DNA from 4 places in the Pseudomonas sp. GGS8 genome. Region 4 is predicted to be linked to each of the others. Evidence: predicted binding sites of a transcription regulator. Region 4 holds the regulator's gene; each other region holds the start of a gene.
What was found. The regulator FliA, encoded in region 4, starts transcription of late flagellar genes. The targets are predictions, from matches to a motif close to CTAAAGTTTNNNNNNNNNNNGCCGNTAA.
Positions count from the first base shown of each region.

Region 1 (5,097 bases), 460 kb from region 4:
ACTGGCCCCAGACGTGCTCATGAGGCTCGATATACAACCCACGCGGGTAAGTACGTGCCAGCGGTTGCACGGGCACGTCGGTATCGCTCAAATCAGGCGGTGCGGCCTTGGCCATAAGCTAGGATCATTGGGGGGGCGGAAAAACTCCATGGTAACGAGGCGTGTGGCATGTCGCCAGTCACTGTAACCGACTGACAATCCGACGGAATTTTTCGCGCGCCTTGCGATCCTTCTATTACAACAGGGAGGAATACAGGCTTTATGAACAATGCAAAACTTTTCGTCATTGAATACACCCTTCACGGCAAGCCCAAGTCTTTCATTATTCGCCTGGACAAAATGGACAATGCAGAGGCTTGGCACTGGGCAAGTTGCGACGCCGGAGTCGGCCGGATCCCGCGTTTTGGCCGTGAGCGGGTGCAAAAGACCAGTAAACCGCTGGCGGAGAAATTCGGCGTCGAGAACGTGACCTGGCGACCGGCGAAATGAGCTTTGAAAGGGAGGGTCACTATTCAAACTGAAAGTGGAGCCGCTGAGGCTCCACTTTTTTGCCTGAAACAGTCAGTGCTTGGCACACTTGCAGCCTTTGGTGGAGCATTCTTCGCCGTGTTCATGATGTTTGGCGCAGCCTTCACAGCAATAGTGCTTACCGTGACGCACGATGGGGTGTTCACCCAGTTTGCAGGAGCATTTCGGGCAGTCGCAGGTACCGTCGTTCATGAGTCTGACTCCATGGTTATGGTCGTCCGGGTACCGCGGGTGCGCGGCACCTGAAGCAAATGACCGCCCGTTGCAGAAACTGGTTCAAACAGATGCCTGGACGGTGTTCGCTTACTATTGAGGGTAGTCGCGATGTTGCCACTTATGGACGAATACCGCCCTGTGGCGAGGGGGCTTGTCGGAACGCCGCATCGCCCCGTTCGGCTGCGCAGCAGTCGTAAAACCGGTACATGAGTTCTATCTGAAGAGTCGCGGAGACTGGTTCCAGGGTCGCTTCGCAACCCAACGGGGCAAGCCCCCTCGCCACATTAGCCCCCTAACCACGCCCCCCACCACAAGCAACATCCATCAAATACGGAATTGCCCGACCAGTTGCCCCAGGCGCTGACCGAGATCGGCCAGGCTGCGTGAGGTTTGCGCGCCACGCTGGGTTTCGTCGGCGACGCTGTCTACCGCCACGGCGATCTGGTGCACGCTGCGGTTGATCTCTTCAGCCACGGCAGTTTGCTCTTCGGCGGCGCTGGCGATCTGCGCGTTCATCGAGTTGATGGTGCCGATCAGTTGGGCCATGGCGTCCAGCGACGCCCCGGCTTCGTTGGCCTGGGCCGAGGTGCCGTCGCCGGCCTCGCTGGAGCGGCGCATGGACTCGACCGCCGATTGGGTGCCGGCCTGCAAGCGGTCGATCATGCCCTGGATTTCCTGAGTGCTGATTTGCGTACGACTGGCCAGCGCCCGCACTTCGTCGGCGACCACCGCAAAACCACGCCCGGCCTCACCGGCGCGGGCCGCTTCAATCGCGGCGTTGAGCGCCAGCAGGTTGGTCTGCTCGGCAATCGAACGGATCACCCCGAGGACGCTGACAATTGACGACACGTCTTTTTGCAAGCTATCGAGGGACGCACCGCTGCTGCGAATATCGGTCACCAACGCATGAATCTTCACGATGCTGCCGGCCACCACGCGCTTGGCGGCCTGGCCTTCTTCGTCGGTCTGTTGGGCAGCGACCGCGGCGTTTTGCGCGCTCTTGGCCACTTCCTGGGCCGCCGCCGACATTTGGTTGATCGCCGTGGCCACCTGATCGGTCTCGTGACGCTGGCGCTCCATGGCCTGATCCGAGCGTTGGGCCTGATCGGAGACCTGATTCACCAGACCGGTCAGTTGCGAGGTCATTTCAGTAATCTGCCGTACCAGGCCGTGGATCTTGTCGACGAAACGGTTGAACGAGCCGGCCAGTTCGCCGAGTTCATCCTGACTGGTGATGGTCAGGCGCCGGGTCAGGTCGCCCTCGCCCGCCGCGATGTCGTCGAGGTTGGCTTTCATCAGGTTCAGCGGACGCAAAATGGTATTGGCCAGCAGCATCCCGACTGCGGCGATCACCAGCAGCACCACCACGGCAACCCCGACAATGCTCAGCACCACGCCTTGCATGCGTTCCTGGACCTTGATCTCGACCAGCGCCACTTGCGCTTCGATGCCGTCGAGGTTGACCGAGGTGCCGAACGCCATGTCCCACTTCGGCAGGTATTCGGTGTAGCCGAGCTTGGGCACCTGCACTTGGGTGTTACCGGGCAGTGGCGAGCTGTATTGCAGGTAGTGGGTCCCGTCCTTGGCGACTTTCACCAGGTCGCGGTTGACGTAAACGCCGTTCGGGTCGCGGTTGTCCTTGAAGCTCTGGCCCACGCCTTCGGGGCTGTTGGCCTTGAACAGGCGCACAGTGTTGGAGTCGTAGCCGAAGAAGTAGCCGTCCTTGCCGTAGGTGATGCTCGACAGCAACTTGATCACCTGCGCCCGCGCCGCATCATCGCCGGGGGCGGCCGCGTCGTAGAGCGGTTTGATCGTGGTCATGGCCACGGCAACGTAGCTTTGCAGGGTCGCTTTGGCGTCGCTGAGCAGACGCTGACGGGTTTCCTCGACTTCCTTGCGGGCCTGTTCCTGCAGGATGAACAGCGTGGTCAGGCTGATGACCAGCGCAAAGAGCAACACCGGGAGGACGGCAAGGGACAGGACTTTGGCCTTCAGGCTCATGCGCATGACGTTCACTCTTTTGATTTTGTTGGCGTGGTTAAAGGCTATAACGGCAGGCCAGATCAAAAGTTGAACAAGGTCCTTGTGGGAGCGTGGCTTGCCCGCGATTCAGGCGCCGCGGTTTATCAGGCACACCGCGTAATCGTTCATCGCGGGCAAGCCACGCTCCCACAGGGTAAATATGGTTACAGAACCATCGCGGCCACCCAACCGAACGCCAGCAATGGCAGGTTGTAGTGCAGGAAGGTCGGGACCACGGTGTCCCAGATATGGTGATGCTGGCCGTCGATGTTCAGACCCGAGGTCGGGCCCAGGGTCGAGTCCGACGCCGGTGAACCAGCATCGCCCAACGCGCCGGCCGTGCCGACGATGCACACGATGGCGATCGGGCTGAAGCCCAGTTGCACGCACAACGGCACGAAAATCGTCGCCAGAATCGGTACCGTGGAAAACGACGAGCCGATGCCCATGGTCACCAACAGTCCCACCAGCAACATCAACAGCGCACCGATGCCTTTGCTGTGGTCGATCCACGAGGCCGAGGATTCCACCAGCGTCTGCACATGACCGGTGGCTTTCATCACTTCGGCAAACCCGGACGCGGCGATCATGATGAAACCGATCATCGCCATCATTTTCATGCCTTCGGTGAACAGGTCATCGGTTTCACGCCACTTGACGATGCCCGACGCCGAAAAGATCAGGAAGCCCGCCAGTGCCCCGATAATCATCGAATCCAGCAGCATCTGAATAATGAACGCGGCAGCAATCGCCAGGCCGGCGACCATCAGGCTCAAGGGGTTGTACTGCACCGCGACCTGTTCGACCTGCTCGATCTTTTCCAGGTCGTAGACACGCTTCTTACGGTAGCTGATGAACGCTGCCGCGAGGCCAAACACCATGCCCAGCGCCGGAATGCCCATGGCATGGGTGACGTTGATGCCGCTGATGTCCACGCCGCTACGGGCGACGTTGGCCAGCAGGATTTCATTGAGGAAGATGTTGCCGAAGCCCACGGGCAGGAACATGTATGGGGTGATCAGACCGAAGGTAATGACGCAGGCGATTAACCGGCGGTCCAGTTGCAGTTTGGTCAGCACATATAAAAGAGGCGGCACCAGCAACGGGATAAAGGCGATATGAATCGGCAAAATGTTTTGCGAGGCGATGGCCACCACCCATAGCAGGCCGATCAGCAGCCATTTGACATGGCCGCCGCCGTTGGCGTGCTGGCGATCGACCAGGGCCAGGGCTTTGTCCGCCAGGGCATGGGCCAGGCCGGACTTGGCGATGGCCACGGCGAACGCGCCGAGCAAGGCGTAGGACAACGCCACCGTCGCCCCGCCGCCGAGGCCGCTGTTGAAGGCTTTGAGTGTCGCATCGATCCCCAGACCACCGGTCAAGCCACCGACCAGCGCGCCCACAATCAGCGCAATCACTACATGCACGCGGGACAGGCTGAGTATCAGCATGATGCCGACCGCGGCAATTACTGCATTAATCATCGTTACCTCAAGGCAAGCGGAAAGAGTCCGGCCGGCAGTGCGCATAAGCGCCGCCAGCGGATTAAAGAGAGGGTCTTATTAGAGGGCGCGCACTTTGCCGCAGCATCACCCCCTTGTCAAAGCGCACACCACCCTTTGAAGCAGTTGGCGAAGCCTGCGTAGCAGTCGTGGTTGCTGTGTTTCAGAAAGAACGCGTGCACAGGGTTAGCAGTTGGCCGCAGCATTTGCAGTCAACACAAAACCACTGTGAGAGTGGGCTTGCCCGCGATGGCGTTGTGTCAGGCGGCATCGATGTCGACTGTGCTGCCGTCTTCGCGGGCAAGCCCGCTCCCACAGGTTAAGCACGGGCTTTCAGACAGATGTCAGCGTTTGGGCAGTTCGATCATCACTTTCAACCCGCCCCACTCGCTGTCCTCCAGCCTCAACACACCGCCCCATGTGTCGACGATGTCGCGCACGATGCCCAATCCCAGCCCATGCCCATCGGTCTGCTCATCGAGCCGTGTACCGCGGCTGAACACCTGATCGCGCTGATCTTCGGGAATCCCCGGCCCATCGTCTTCCACGCTCAACTGAAAACCTTCAGCCGTTTCAACCACGCTTAACCGAACCTCCGCATCCGCCCATTTGCAGGCGTTGTCCAGCAGGTTGCCCAGCAACTCCAGCAGATCTTCGCGATCCCACGGCAGTTGCAAACCGGTCGGTGCGCGGTAGCTCAGGTCGAGGTGTTCGCCGTGAATCATGTTCAACGTGGCCAGCAACCCCGGCAGCTCGGCATCGCAATCAAACAGCGCCCCCGGCAACGCATCGCCGGATAATCGGGCGCGGTTGAGTTCGCGATTGAGTC
Region 1 is NZ_JALJWF010000001.1:4,114,493-4,119,589, reverse strand. Features, by position in the region: gene J3D54_RS18545 (helix-turn-helix transcriptional regulator) at 1-115, opposite strand, end outside; gene J3D54_RS18540 (DUF6555 family protein) at 262-489, shown strand; gene J3D54_RS18535 (metallothionein) at 562-720, opposite strand; gene J3D54_RS18530 (methyl-accepting chemotaxis protein) at 1,069-2,751, opposite strand; gene J3D54_RS18525 (Na+/H+ antiporter NhaC family protein) at 2,931-4,247, opposite strand; gene J3D54_RS18520 (ATP-binding protein) at 4,613-5,097, opposite strand, start outside.
Region 1: J3D54_RS18530 (methyl-accepting chemotaxis protein) is a predicted target of FliA. The motif match lies at 2,792-2,819, and genes of this name have one in related genera.

Region 2 (5,097 bases), 1.8 Mb from region 4:
GGAAAAAGCGGCATGAAGCTCTGGATCCATGCTTTGCACTGTGATGTATCAGCGCTTTAACACATGCGATGACAGAACGACGAATGGCGTTGAAACGGGCTGTTCAAGCGCGAAGGTATGTTTCACAAACGGACGCATTTGAAAAAATACCGCAACAAATGCTGGGTGTTGGCAAGTACCTGCAGCTCAACGCAATACCTGTGGGAGCGGGCTTGCCCGCGAAGACGGCGGCACAGTCAACATTGACTTTGCCTGATGTACCGCTATCGCGGGCAAGCCCGCTCCCACAGGTTCTGCACCTTAATTGGAGAGAAGGAAGGTCAGCATCCAAGCAGCAGGGTGACGGTTTGCAACGCCTGGGCACGGCGTTCCGCCCAGTCGCCCTGGATCACTTGAACAGGTAGCTGATGTTGCTCCAGCCACGCCCGAGTCGCGTTGAAAAAAGCCCGGCGTTGATTCAGTTCTGGCTGACACCGCTGGCCATCGTCGGTCCAGTCGACAAGTTCAGGCGACAACAGCAAGTGCAAGTCGTAATGCCGGGCCAGCAGCGCCTGTTCGAGCCAGGCCGGGCAGTCGCTGAACAGGGCTTGGCTCCACAACATGTTGCTCAACAAGTGCGTGTCGAGAATCAACAACTGTGGCGCAAGGGCGCGGGCGTCATCTTCCCATTGCAGTTGACCGCGGGCGATCTCGGGGATATCGGCCAGGCAAGTGTCCCGTGCCTGCTGTTCAATGAACCAGCGCACGTATTCGCCCACCAGAACACCGCCGAATTGCCGTTGAAGTTCGGCGGCGAGCCAACTCTTGCCGCTTGATTCGGGCCCCGTGAGCACCAGCACTTTCATGTGCGCAACGCCGGGTCGGCACGCCACGTCCGCCAGCCTTGCACCGCCAGCAGGGCGAAAACCCCATAGAGGCCTGCGGTCAGGTACAGCTCCTTGTAGATGAACAGGCCGACGAAGATCACGTCCAGCGCGATCCACAGCGGCCAGCATTGCAGGCGCTTTTGCGCCATCCATAACTGCGCGACCAGGCTGAAGCCGGTTAACGCGGCATCGAGCCAGGGCTGGGCGGCGTCGGTCCAGTGAGCCATCGCGGCCCCCAGCAACAGGCTGCCGAACGCGCCCACGGCCAGACCGAGCGCGATGGATCTGCCATCGAGCAGGTTGACCTGCCGCCCGTCATGCGTCTCGCCGGCGCGAGTCCACTGCCACCAGCCGTAGAGCTGCAACGCGGCGTAGATCACTTGCAGCAGCATGTCCGAATACAGCTTCACCTCAAAAAAGATCCAGCTATACAGCAGCACCATGACCAGACCGATCGGCCAGCACCAGGGATTCTGTTTGACCGTCAACCAGACGGCAATCACACCGAGGGCGGCGGCAAACAGTTCAAGCCCGGACATGGAGGTTCCTTGGTTCGTAGAAAATGAGGGGGGCGAATTGTACCCGGATTGTGGGGCAATGGGCTTGTTGTGGGGAATGGGGTTTGCCAATGGCAGTCAGGTCAAACGCTATCCCTGTGGGTGCAGGGACGGAGTTACACCCGAAACTGCTTGAGCAATCCGTTCAGCTGTTCGCTCAATTCCTTGAGGTGAACGCTGGCCACGCTCGACTGCTCGGCCGCCAGTGCCGTGCTGTGGGACAACCCGGCGGCCTGGGTGACGTTCTGATTGATGTCTTCCACCACATGGGCCTGCTGCAACGTTGCGCTGGCAATTGAGGCGTTCAACCCGTTGAGGTTGCGCAAGGCCTGGCCGATGGCATTCAGGCTGGCACCGGCCAGACCGGCCTGTTCGATGGTGATTTGCGAGGCACGGCTGCTGTCGCCAATCACCTTGACCGCCGCTCCGGAATGGCTTTGCAGGCGTTCGATCATCGACTGGATTTCTGCCGTCGACTTCTGGGTGCGCTGGGCCAGCAGGCGTACTTCATCGGCGACCACCGCAAACCCTCGACCTTGCTCACCGGCCCGGGCGGCTTCGATGGCTGCGTTGAGGGCCAGCAGGTTGGTTTGCTCGGCGATGGAGCGGATCACCTCCAGGACACTGCCGATTTGTGTGCTTTCGTCGGCCAGTGTACGAATCACTTCGACCGCTTGATCGATGGTCGAAGACAGCTTGTCGATCTGCTGCAGGCTGCCATCGATATTGATCTGCCCCTGCTGCGCCTGAGATTCGGCATCGCGCATTTCGCTGGCCGCGTGCTCGGCGTTTTTCGCCACGTCCTGCACACCGTAGGTCACTTCATTGATCGCGGTCGCCACCAGCTCCATTTGCTGGGATTGTTGCTGGCTGCGTTGCTGGGCTTGCGCGGCATCGTTGCCCAAGTCGCTGGAAGACTGTCCCAACGCGCTGGCAGACGCCTGCAACTGACCGATCACCCGGCGCAGTTTGGCGGTGAAGGCGTTGAAGTGCCGGGCCAGTTGCGTGACTTCGTCCTGGCCGTGGGTATCGAGGCTGCGGGTCAGGTCGCTTTCACCACTGGCGATATTGGCCATGGCGTCCACGGTTTCCTGCAATGGGCGCACGATGCTACGGGCAATCATGATCACCAGCAGCGCCATGATCAGGGCAATCACCAGGCCCACGAAAGACGCCTTCCAGACCTGCGTATAAAACTCGGCCTGCATGTCGTCGATGTACACGCCCGAGCCGATCACCCAACCCCAGGGCTCGAACAGTTTGACGTAGGAGGTTTTTTCCACCGGCGCGCTGGCGCCCGGTTTCGGCCAGCGGTAGTCGACCATGCCGGCGCCCTTGGCCTTGGCGATGGCAACCATCTCGTTGAACAACGCGAAACCGTCCGGATCGCGGATCGTCGAGAGATTCTGACCTTCGAGTTTCGGATTGGTCGGGTGCATGACCATGACCGGCGTCAGATCGTTGATCCAGAAGTAGTCATTCTGGTCGTAGCGCAAACCACGCACGGCGGTCAGTGCCTGCTGTTGCGCGACGGCGCGGGTGAGGGTGCCGGCGGTTTCCAGTCCTTGGTAATAAGTCAGGATGCCACTGGCGGTCTGCACCACATGCTGGGTCTTTTGGACCTTGGCATGATAAAGGTCGTCGTGAATCTGCTTGAGCATCAACACGCCCAACGTCAGTAACATCACCACGGCCACGATCAAGATGAGCCACAAGCGTCGGCTGATCGATACACTGCGCAAGCTGTTCATAACGCTGTTACTCCGGTTTCTTGTTCTTGTAATAAATGATCGCCAGCATCCAACCACACTTTGCCGATCGGGCCTATCCGACTGAGGTCCTATTACGCGGCAGCGAAAACAGGGCATGTCTGATAGGATTTCGGCCCCGCGCGAAAAAAGCTGAGTCCCGGTTTGTTTTTCACAGAATTTTTACCGTTTTGTGGGGATCTTTGTGCGCGCGGAATGTCAGCTACGCTGATCACAGTGAACGCTTAAAAATATTATCGGGGCATGCCTGGGGCATGGCTTCTTGGGGGATTGATGGATCTTTGGACGGCCTTTCAGGCATTGATTTTAGGCGTTGTAGAAGGGCTGACGGAGTTCTTGCCCATTTCCAGTACCGGGCACCAGATCATTGTGGCGGACTTGCTCGATTTCGGCGGCGAGCGGGCCATGGCCTTCAATATCATCATTCAGCTCGGGGCGATCCTGGCGGTGGTCTGGGAGTTTCGCCGCAAAATCCTCGACGTGGTCATTGGTTTGCCGACGCAGCCCAGCGCTCGACGCTTTACCGCGAACCTGTTGATTGCTTTCTTGCCAGCCGTGGTGCTGGGGGTGATTTTCGCCGATTTGATTCACAAGTACCTGTTCAACCCGATAACCGTGGCCACCGCGTTGGTCGTGGGCGGGATCATTATGTTGTGGGCCGAACGCCGTCAACATGTCGTGCATGCTGAAAGCGTCGACGACATCACCTGGAAAGACGCCTTGAAAGTCGGCTTCGCCCAATGCCTGGCGATGATCCCCGGGACTTCGCGTTCCGGCTCGACGATCATTGGCGGTTTGCTGTTCGGCTTGTCGCGCAAGACGGCCACCGAGTTCTCGTTCTTCCTCGCCATGCCAACCATGGTCGGCGCGGCGGTGTACTCCGGCTACAAATACCGCCATCTGTTTGTGCCGGCTGATTTTCCGGTGTTCGCCATTGGTTTTGTCACCGCGTTCATCTTTGCGATGATTGCGGTCCGCGCCTTGCTCAAGTTCATCGCCAGCCACAGCTATGCGGCGTTCGCCTGGTATCGCATTGCTTTCGGTCTGTTGATTCTGGCCACCTGGCAATTCGGCTGGGTCGACTGGACCGCGGCCAAGCCATGAGCGACTCCACCGCACGCGACAACCCCGGACGCAAGTCCGGGGGGGCGATTCAGAACCTGCGGTTGAAATTGCTGGTGTTCGCTGTGCTGTGCGCAGTGCCGTTGTTTGGCTCGGTGTCGCTGTGGCTGCGCGGGGTGTCGGTGATTCCCCTGGCGGCCTACGGCATCGTCAGCGTGCTGGCGTTTTTCCTGTACTGGGGCGACAAGCACAAGGCCCGCGCCGACAGCTGGCGCACGCCGGAGAACGTCTTGCACGCGGTGGAACTGGCGGGCGGTTGGCCGGGTGCCTTGCTGGCCCAGCAAGTGTTTCGGCACAAGACCCGCAAGGTTTCGTTTCAACTGGTGTTCTGGCTCATCGTGCTGATGCATCAGGTGTTCTGGATCGATCAGCTGTTTCTGGGCGCCCATCTGTTTGCGCTGTTTTAAGGCCTAAAGCAGCAAACCGACCTGCGTGCGCTTGGGCAGCTTGCTCACCACCAGTTGGTGGGAACGTAGCAGCAAGCCTTGCAGCTCTTCGGTGCCCAGTGGGTAGGGCGTTTCCATGATGATCCACTGCGCCCGGGCCAGGTACGGCGCCGGGTGAATGCCCGGTCGGTCGCAGTGGCCCAGGAACAGGTCCTTGTCGACTTTGAAGGCCAGGGACTGGCCCCGCAGGTTCTGCAAGGCGAACATCTTGTTCCCGGCAATCGAAAACACCCGCACGCCACCCCACTTGTAGTCCTCCCGCGCGCCGGGCAACGCCAGGCAGAATTGCGCGACATCCTCTTCGCTCATTGGTCTTGCCTTCATAACAGTCGGTCCC
Region 2 is NZ_JALJWF010000001.1:5,454,288-5,459,384, reverse strand. Features, by position in the region: gene J3D54_RS24350 (AAA family ATPase) at 321-845, opposite strand; gene pnuC (nicotinamide riboside transporter PnuC) at 842-1,405, opposite strand; gene J3D54_RS24340 (methyl-accepting chemotaxis protein) at 1,540-3,174, opposite strand; gene J3D54_RS24335 (undecaprenyl-diphosphate phosphatase) at 3,466-4,296, shown strand; gene J3D54_RS24330 (DUF1294 domain-containing protein) at 4,293-4,721, shown strand; gene J3D54_RS24325 (MmcQ/YjbR family DNA-binding protein) at 4,725-5,084, opposite strand; gene J3D54_RS24320 (LysR substrate-binding domain-containing protein) at 5,081-5,097, opposite strand, start outside.
Region 2: J3D54_RS24340 (methyl-accepting chemotaxis protein) is a predicted target of FliA. The motif match lies at 3,302-3,329, and genes of this name have one in related genera.

Region 3 (5,097 bases), 2.3 Mb from region 4:
ATCCCGCGCGGTCTGCGAAGCGACCGCCGCATTGCCAGCGTTCTGCGCGATTTCCTGCACGGTCAGCCCCATCTCGTGAACGGCGGTGGCGACCATGTCGGTCATTTCCTGCTGACGCCCGGAACGCTCAGCGGTGTTGTCCACCACCCGCGCCACCTGACCGACCGCCGTGCGCAAACGCTCACTGGTGGTCAGCACTTCGCCGATCATGTCGCGCTGACTTTCCAGAAACCGATTGAAACCACGAGCCAGGTCTCCCAGCTCATCGGCGCGGCTGGAATCTAACCTGTGGGTCAAATCTCCACCACCGCTACCGATGGCAACCAACGCCGCTGTTACCTGACGAATCGGCCGCACCAATCCACGAGCCAGCAACACCACCAATAAAAGACAAACCAACGCCACCGCCAGACCAATGCCGCTGCTCATCCACATCGCGCGTCGGGCTTCGGCGTAGATCTGCGACTGCGGCACTTCGGCCACCAGGGTCCAGCCCAGATCACGCAGTGGCAGGCTCAAGGCCAGAAACTCTTCGCCATCGCGGGCAAAACTGCTGCTGGCAGACGCGGTGGAGGTAGAGAGCTGCCCCATCACCGCTTGCGCCGCCGAAGCGCCGATTTGCTCGACCAGCGTACGTTTGCCGCTGAACTGCGCCTCGGGATGAACCTGGATCAAACCGTCGGAACGCACGAGATAGACCTTGCCGCGCTCACCGAAGTTGAAGTGGTGGATCAGCTCCGACAGCTCTTTCATGCTCAGGCCCAGCCCGGCAACGCCCACGACTTTGCCGGCCTGCTCGACCTTGAGGTCGATGAACAGCGCCAACTCGCCAGTGGCGGTGTCATTGTCGATATTGAGGGTGCGCGGCTGATTGCTGTCGAGGAACGAGTAAAACCAGGCGTCGTTGGGATTGGAGCGGCTGAGCGTGCGGTCCAGGCCCTTTTCGGTGAAGTAATGGTTTGAAGCGGTGCCTATGATCAGCGCGGTAAAGGCTTTGTGCTCGGCACGGATGCCTTCCAGATAACTGACGAAGCCGACGGTTTGGGCGCTGTTTTCGCCCCCGGCCAGCCAGTCACGCACCATGCTGTTACTGGCAATGTCCTTGGCGGCGGTGAGGGGTTGAACGAGGATGCGTTCGATGTCGTTGCGCATCGCTTCGATGCTCGACGGCAGCGCCTGCTCGACCAGATAGCGCTGGGCGAGGCGGTTGACCACGAGGGTATAAATGCCAACCACGATCAGAATACTGACCAGCAGGGCGGCGCCCATGCTCAGAATCAACTGCCATTGAATACTGCGTCGCCAGAACTGCATGGAGCACCCCCAAAGAATAAAGGGCTGAAACACTGCAACAGCCATGCCGATTGTATACAACTAAATCGACAATTTATTCTTTGGTTGTGCGCAAAGCCGCTCAGGCCTGGTTGATCGTCTTGGCGATCACTTCAACCGTGGCGCTGACTTGCTCTTGGTAACGGTCGAGTTCCTGCTGGTGACGCTTTTGCATTTCGATCTGCTGCGAGCACAGATTCATCGCCGCCAGCACCAGCAAGCGGTCACCGATCAGCGTCGGGTATTTCTTTTTGGTCTCGGCCAGAGCGGCCTTCAACATTAAGGCGGCGTCCAGCAGGGTCTGCTCTTCCCCGGCCGGCGCCTTGATCGAATAGTCTTCACCCAGAATCGAGACGACTTTTACCCCTGCGGCGCCGTAACTCATGCGCTGACAGGGCCGGCGCTGACGCGCTCAACCAAGGCCTGAATGCGTGCAACGGTGGCGCCTTGTTTCTCTTCCTGTTCCATCAGGCTCAGTTGCAGGCTTTCATTTTCATCCTTGACCTGGGCCAGCTCCGCACTCAGGGATTGGTTGGTGCCGAGCAGAGCTTGGTTCTGTTGCACCAGGTCACTGACCAGTTGTTCCAATTGGCTTAGGGATGCTTCTAACATTTTGATTTTCCGGGCATTTTCGAAGGGCGCGTACGATAAAGAAAAGTCACTGTGGATGCCAGGGTTATGCAGGCGCAAGGCCTTGATTTTCCTGGCGGTCGACCTTCCTCGTGAGCTTTAGAGACTGTGATTGGCGGTTCTGGTTCCTGCACTTCGTCGTCGCGGCCCTTCTGCGACAAATGCGCACAGCGACTCAAGACTTTAGTCGTATGACCGATAAGTCATTCATACAACAGTCTCAGCCTCGCACGGAGGCGCTTTTTTCGGTGAACACCATGTCCCTACGAAATATGAATATCGCACCGCGGGCGTTCCTCGGTTTCACCCTGATTGGCGCCATGATGCTGATCCTGGGTGTGTTCGCCCTGAACCAGATGAGCAAAATCCGCGGCGCCGCCGAGGAGATCACCTCGAACAGCGTACCGAGCATCAAAAGCCTCGACGAATTCACCCAGCTGACCCTGCGCCTGCGCGTCCTGGCTTACCGCCTGTTGGTGAATCGCGAACCGGACGTCCAGCAGAAAACTATCGAGCTGCTGGAAACCCGAAACCAGCAGATTCGGGCGGCTCAGGCCGGCTACGAAAAACTGATCGCCAGCCCGCAGGAGCGTGCAGCCTATGATCAGTATGTGCAGTTGCTGGGGCAGTACCGCCAGATCGAAGACCGGATGAAGAGCCTGTCGCGCAACAATCAGATCGACGAACAGCGCACACTGGTCAATACCGATTTGCTGAACAACTCTGAAGCCATGAACACCGTGCTCAATCGCTTGCTGGAGATCAACACCCAGCAGACCATCGACACCAACCAACAAGCCGCCGACCAGTATTCCTCGGCGTTCAACCTGGTGGTGACCCTGTTGGTCATCGCCACCGGCCTGACCCTGCTGTTCGCCTGGCTGCTGACTAACAGCATCACCCAGCCGATCGCCAACGCCCTGAGCGCCGCCGAAGAAATCGCCGAAGGCAACCTGACGCGGCCGATCACCGTCGATGGCGAAGATGAAGCCGGTCGTCTGCTCGCCGCGATGGCGAAGATGCAGGAAAAACTGCGTGACACCCTGCAACGGATTTCCGGTTCGGCCACACAACTGGCCTCCGCCGCGGAAGAGCTCAACAGCGTCACCGACGAAAGCGCCCGTGGCCTGACCCAGCAGAACAACGAAATCGAACAGGCCGCCACCGCCGTCAACGAAATGACCAGCGCCGTGGAAGAAGTCGCTCGCAATGCCGTGAGCACTTCCGAAGCCTCGAAGAACGCCACCACTTCGGCGGGCGACGGCCGTGACCTGGTACAGGAAACCGTCAGCGCCATCGAACGCATGAGCGCCGACGTGCAGAGCACCGCCACCCTGATCGGCGATCTGGCTAACGAGTCGCGAGACATCGGCAAAGTGCTGGACGTGATTCGCGGCCTGGCCGACCAGACCAACCTGTTGGCGTTGAACGCTGCCATCGAAGCGGCCCGTGCCGGTGAAGCCGGTCGTGGTTTTGCGGTGGTCGCCGATGAGGTGCGTGCCCTGGCCCATCGCACCCAGCAGTCAACCAGCGAAATCGAACGCATGATCGGCAGCATCCAGAGCGGCACCGAACACGCCGTGGATTCGATGCGTAACAGCACCGAGCGTGCCGAGTCGACCTTGAACATCGCGCGTGGTGCCGGCCTGTCGCTGGACACCATCAACAGCGCCATCGTCGAAATCAACGAGCGCAACCTGGTGATCGCCAGCGCGGCCGAAGAGCAGGCGCAAGTGGCCCGTGAAGTGGACCGCAATCTGGTGAACATTCGCGATCTGTCGGTGCAATCGGCCACCGGTGCCAACCAGACGAGTGCGGCCAGCAACGAACTGTCGCGCCTGGCGCTGGACCTGAACAACATGGTTGGGCGGTTTAGCCTGTAACGGCTGCCCCCTGTGGCGAGGGGGCTTGCCCCCGTTCGGCTGCGAAGCAGTCGCAAATTAACCCACGCGTTGAACCTGGCGCACCGCAGCGCCGGCTTTGGGGTCGCTGCGCGACCCAACGGGGGCAAGCCCCCTCGCCACAGGGGATGATCGCCGTCAAAAGCTTTTTGACAGCATCACATTTCAACAGGTTAGAATCGCTGGCACGCGGACTGCATGGTCAGTGTGCGCCCGCCTTTACGCTTCTGGAGTACTGCCTTTGAATGCAACAACCATCAACAGCCTGTTCTTGATCGGCGCGTTGCTGGTAGGTGCGAGCATTCTGGTGAGCTCACTTTCATCGCGCCTCGGGATCCCGATTCTGGTGATCATCCTCGCGGTGGGCATGTCGGCCGGTGTCGACGGCGCCGGTATTATTTTCGATAACTACCCCACGGCCTATCTGGTCGGCAACCTCGCCCTGGCAGTGATCCTGCTCGACGGCGGTTTGCGCACCCGGGTGGCGAGTTTTCGCGTGGCGTTGTGGCCGGCGCTGTCGCTGGCCACGGTCGGCGTGTTGATCACCACCGGACTGACCGGCATGGCAGCGGCCTGGTTGTTCGACCTTAACCTGATTCAGGGCCTGCTGATCGGCGCCATCGTCGGCTCCACCGATGCCGCGGCCGTGTTCTCGCTGCTGGGCGGCAAAGGCCTGAACGAACGGGTGACCGCGAGCCTGGAGATCGAATCCGGCAGCAACGACCCGATGGCGGTGTTCCTCACCGTAACCTTGATCGACATGCTCGCCAGCGGCCAGACCGGCCTGCACTGGAGCCTGCTCGGGCACTTGCTGCGTGAGTTCGGTATCGGCGGCGTCATCGGCCTCGGCGGCGGTTGGCTGATGCTGCAACTGGTCAACCGTATCCACCTGGCCACCGGCCTTTATCCGATTCTGGTGATTGCTGGCGGCCTGGTGGTGTTCGCCCTGACCAACGCCCTGCACGGCAGCGGCTTTTTGGCGGTGTACCTGTGCGGTCTGGTGATCGGCAACCGCCCGGTGCGCAGCCGTCACGGCATTTTGCATATGCTCGACGGCATGGCCTGGCTGGCCCAGATCGGCATGTTCCTGGTGCTGGGGCTGCTGGTCACGCCCCATGACCTGCTGCCGATTGCTTTACCGGCGCTGGGCCTGGCGCTGTGGATGATTCTGTTTGCCCGCCCGCTGTCGGTGCTGGCTGGCCTGCTGCCTTTCAAGGCATTCCATGGACGCGAG
Region 3 is NZ_JALJWF010000001.1:1,371,690-1,376,786, forward strand. Features, by position in the region: gene J3D54_RS05965 (methyl-accepting chemotaxis protein) at 1-1,314, opposite strand, end outside; gene J3D54_RS05970 (cell division protein ZapA) at 1,415-1,717, opposite strand; gene J3D54_RS05975 (hypothetical protein) at 1,714-1,944, opposite strand; gene J3D54_RS05980 (methyl-accepting chemotaxis protein) at 2,220-3,845, shown strand; gene J3D54_RS05985 (potassium/proton antiporter) at 4,105-5,097, shown strand, end outside.
Region 3: J3D54_RS05980 (methyl-accepting chemotaxis protein) is a predicted target of FliA. The motif match lies at 2,137-2,164, and genes of this name have one in related genera.

Region 4 (5,097 bases):
CAGACGGGCCAGCGCCGCGAGTAATTCAGGCGTGGCAGCCGTGATCGGGCTGCGTTCACGGACTTCGCTGAACATGCTGTTCACCGCGTCCAGCGCTTCGAGAACCACGTCCATCAGTTCCGAGTCGACGCGACGCTCACCCTTGCGCAGGATGTCGAACACGTTCTCGGCGATGTGACAGCACTCCACCAGCTCGTTGAGCTGGAGGAAGCCGGCGCCCCCTTTTACAGTGTGAAAACCGCGAAAAATTGCATTGAGCAAGTCCGCATCATCGGGTCGGCTTTCCAGCTCGACCAGCTGCTCGGACAGTTGCTCTAGAATCTCGCCGGCCTCAACCAGGAAATCCTGAAGGATCTCTTCATCGGCGCCGAAGCTCATTAAGGGGGTGCTCCTGAGGTCTAAAAACCTAAAAAACCTAAAATGCTAAAACTCTAAAATCCTAGGCTGGATAACAAATCGTCCACATCGTCCTGACCGGACACAACGTCTTCTCTTTTATCGGCATGAATCTGCGGACCTTCACCCTGAGAGAGATGTTTTTGTGGATCTTTTTCAGCCAGCATCGCTTCACGGTCATGTTCGATACCCGCAAAGCGGTCTACCTGACTGGCCATGAGTACGAGCTTGAGCAGGTTGCTTTCAACTTCGGTGACCAGTTGGGTCACACGCTTGATCACCTGACCGGTGAGGTCCTGGTAATCCTGGGCCAGCAGAATGTCGTTGAGGTTGCTCGACACGACGCGGTTGTCTTCACTGCTGCGTGTCAGGAAACCGTCGACCCGCCGGGCCAACTCGCGGAACTCTTCAGCCCCGACTTCGCGGCGCATGAACCGTCCCCAATCCGTGCTCAGCGCCTGAGCTTCGTCGCTCAGGCTGTTGATCAGCGGCGTGGCGTTCTCCACCAGGTCCATGGTGCGGTTGGCCGCGGCCTCGGTCAGCTTGACCACATAGGACAGGCGCTCGGTGGCATCCGTGATCTGAGACACTTCCTCGGCTTGCGGCATGTGCGGGTCAATCTGGAAATTGACGATCGCGCTATGCAGCTCGCGGGTGAGCTTGCCCACTTCCTGATACAGGCCACGGTCACGGGTCTGGTTGAGCTCATGGATCAGTTGCACAGCGTCGCCGAACCTGCCCTTTTCAAGGCTTTCGACCAGTTCGACCGCGTGTTTTTTCAGGGTCGACTCAAAATCGCCCTTTGAAGATTCGATATGCTCCATAGCTCCCCCGTGGCGCAGTTTCTCAACCGATGCGTTCGAAAATCTTCTCGATTTTTTCTTTCAACGCCTGGGCCGTGAAGGGTTTGACCACATAGCCGTTAACACCGGCCTGGGCCGCTTCGATGATCTGCTCGCGCTTGGCTTCAGCGGTCACCATCAGCACCGGCAGATGCTTGAGCCTTTCATCGGCGCGCACCGCACGAAGCAGGTCGATGCCGGTCATCCCGGGCATGTTCCAGTCGGTCACCAGAAAATCGAAGTTACCGCTTTGCAGCATCGGCAACCCGGTCAATCCGTCATCGGCCTCGGCGGTGTTGGTGAACCCAAGGTCACGCAACAGGTTTTTTATGATCCGCCGCATCGTTGAGAAGTCATCAACGATGAGGATTTTCATGTTCTTGTCCAATTCGACCTCCAAGCAGTCTTAAACGCGCCCAGCACCTGGGCGCGCCATTTCAATCAATCCGGCAAAGCACTCAATGACTGTCTGGAGCACAACAGATCGAGACCGGTACGGTTCAACACCACACCAGCTCCATTCGCAGTGTCCCCACACTGCCTTCAGCGCGCTCGCCACTCCCCCAAACGCCCCCGCAAACGGGCCGCGCACTGGCTGTGTAACTGGCTGACCCGAGATTCACTGACCCCCAGGACCTCACCGATTTCCTTGAGATTCAACTCTTCGTCGTAGTACAGCGCCAACACCAGTCGCTCACGCTCCGGCAAATTGGCAATCGCGTCCGCCAGCGCCGCCTGGAAGCGTTCATCTTCCAGATCGCGTGACGGCTCGAGATGAGCACTCGCGCCATCCTCATGCAGCCCTTCGTGTTCGCCGTCCTGCAACAGATCGTCGAAGCTGAATAACCGGCTGCCCAGGGTGTCGTTCAAAATCCCGTAATAATCGTCGAGACTCAATTGGAGTTCGGCCGCAACTTCGTGATCTTTAGCGTCACGGCCGGTTTTAGCTTCAATCGAGCGAATCGCGTCGCTGACCATGCGGGTATTGCGGTGGACCGAACGTGGCGCCCAGTCCCCCTTGCGCACTTCATCGAGCATCGCGCCGCGGATTCGAATACCCGCGTACGTCTCGAAACTCGCGCCTTTGCTGGCGTCATATTTGGTTGATACTTCTAGCAGGCCGATCATCCCGGCCTGAATCAGGTCTTCGACCTGGACACTGGCCGGCAGACGCGCCAGCAAGTGGTAGGCAATGCGTTTGACCAGTGGCGCGTAACGCTCGATCAGCTCGTACTGCGCGTCACGTGCCGACTGCTTGTAGAGGTTGTAACCGCTGGCTGTCATAACACGGGTCCTGCCGTTTGTTGCACGAGGCGCTCGACGAAAAACTCCAGGTGCCCACGCGGGTTGGCCGGCAGCGGCCAGGTATCGACTTTCTGCGCAATGGCCTTGAACGCCAGGGCGCACTTGGAGCGTGGGAAAGCTTCATACACCGCGCGTTGCTTCTGTACCGCCTTGCGCACGCTTTCGTCGTAAGGCACTGCGCCGACGTACTGTAAGGCGACGTCAAGGAAGCGATCCGTGACCTTGGTCAATTTGGCGAACAGGTTGCGGCCTTCCTGCGGGCTCTGCGCCATGTTGGCCAGGACGCGGAATCGGTTCATGCCGTAGTCGCGGTTAAGCAATTTGATCAGCGCGTAGGCGTCGGTGATCGAGGTCGGCTCGTCACACACCACCAGCAAGACTTCCTGCGCGGCGCGCACGAAGCTGACTACTGAGTCACCAATGCCCGCAGCGGTGTCGATCACCAATACGTCGAGGTTGTCGCCGATGTCGCTGAACGCCTGAATCAGGCCGGCATGCTGGGCCGGGCTCAGATGAACCATGCTCTGGGTGCCGGAGGCGGCCGGGACGATGCGGATACCGCCAGGCCCTTGCAATAACACGTCACGCAGCTCACAGCGACCTTCGATCACGTCGGCCAGCGTGCGTTTGGGTGTCAGTCCCAACAGAACGTCGACGTTCGCCAGCCCCAGATCGGCATCCAGCAGCATGACGCGCCGGCCGAGCTCAGCTAGAGCCAGGGACAAGTTCACTGACACGTTAGTCTTCCCGACGCCACCTTTGCCGCCGGTCACCGCGATCACCTGTACGGGATGCATGCTGCCCATGTTATTTCTTTACCTTGTCTTACTTAGACGGAGGCCACATTACTGGCTGCGCGTTCACCATCGGAACAATGCATGGCAGACCATCGATGTAGGTACAAAAAATGTTCATTAATACCTCAGCCAACCTGCTTGGTCGGGCTGTGGTAAATATCAGCGAACATGTCAGCCATGGCTTCTTCGCTGGGTTCTTCCTGCATTTGCACGCTAACGGCGCGGCTGACCAGTTGATGACGACGCGGCAGATGCAAATCATCCGGGATCCGCGGACCATCGGTCAGGTAAGCCACCGGCAACTCATGACTGATAGCCAGGCTCAACACCTCGCCCAGACTTGCCGTTTCATCCAGTTTAGTCAGGATGCAGCCGGCGAGGCCGCAGCGTTTGTAACTGTGATAAGCGGCGGTTAGAACCTGTTTCTGGCTGGTGGTTGCCAAGACCAGATAATTTTTTGATTTGATGCCGCGCCCGGCCAGGCTTTCGAGCTGCATGCGCAGTGCCGGATCGCTGGCCTGAAGGCCGGCGGTATCGATCAGCACCACGCGTTTGCGCAGCAGCGGCTCCAGCGCCTGCACCAGGGATTGACCCGGGTCGACATGGGTCACCGACACATTGAGGATCCGGCCCAGCGTCTTGAGCTGTTCCTGAGCACCGATGCGATAGCTGTCCATGCTCACCAGCGCGATGTTCTGCGCGCCGTACTTGAGCACATAACGGGCCGCGAGCTTGGCCAGCGTGGTGGTCTTGCCCATGCCGGCCGGGCCGACCATGGCAATCACGCCGCCCTCCTCCAATGGCTCGACTTCCGGGGTGGTGATCATCCGAGCCAAGTGCGCGAGCAACATACGCCAGGCCTGACGAGGCTCTTCAATGTCGGTAATCAGCGCCAACAGATCGCGTGACAACGGGCCGGACAGGCCGATGCGTTGCAGGCGACGCCAGAGGTTGGCCTGGGCCGGACGGCTGCCTTGCAGCTGATTCCACGCCAAAGAACCAAGCTGCACTTCCATCAGTTCACGCAGGCTGTTGAGTTCGAAACGCATCGAGTCGAACGCACGCGGATCGACGCCGGTCGCTGCGGCAGGCGCAGGTGCCGGGCGCCGAGGCTCGGCCAGCGTCGGTTCGATCAGCGGCTCGGCGGCGGTCAGCGGCAGGCCGGCGAACAATTGGCGATTGGTGGTGTTGTCGCTCTCGCCATTGCCACGCAGGCTCAGTTCGGCCTGGGCGGTGACGATCCGCGACTGGGTCTTGCGCAGCTCGTCCTCGAGTTCCATGTTCGGAACACGCGGGGCCAGCGCCGACAATTTGTAATCCAGGGCAGCCGTCAGCTCGACACCGCCGGCGATCCGGCGATTGCCAATAATGGCGGCATCAGCGCCCAGCTCATCACGAACCAGTTTCATGGCCTGACGCATATCGGCGGCGAAAAAACGCTTAACTTGCATAAACCACTACCTCAGCCGTTGGGCCCTACTGTCGCAACGATGGTCACTTGCTTGTTGTCAGGAATTTCCTGGTAAGCCAACACATGCAAACCCGGTACTGCCAGCCGACCGAATCGCGAGAGCATCGCGCGAACCGGACCGGCCACCAGCAGAATCACCGGCTGACCTTGCATTTCCTGACGCTGCGCCGCATCGATCAACGAGCGTTGCAGTTTTTCCGCCATGCTTGGCTCCAGCAGAACGCCCTCTTCCGAGCCTTGTCCTGCCTTCTGAAGACTATTGAGCAATATTTGTTCCAACCTTGGT
Region 4 is NZ_JALJWF010000001.1:3,652,427-3,657,523, reverse strand. Features, by position in the region: gene J3D54_RS16530 (chemotaxis protein CheA) at 1-378, opposite strand, end outside; gene J3D54_RS16525 (protein phosphatase CheZ) at 432-1,220, opposite strand; gene J3D54_RS16520 (chemotaxis response regulator CheY) at 1,243-1,614, opposite strand; gene fliA (RNA polymerase sigma factor FliA) at 1,782-2,522, opposite strand; gene fleN (flagellar synthesis regulator FleN) at 2,519-3,349, opposite strand; gene flhF (flagellar biosynthesis protein FlhF) at 3,466-4,791, opposite strand; gene flhA (flagellar biosynthesis protein FlhA) at 4,803-5,097, opposite strand, start outside.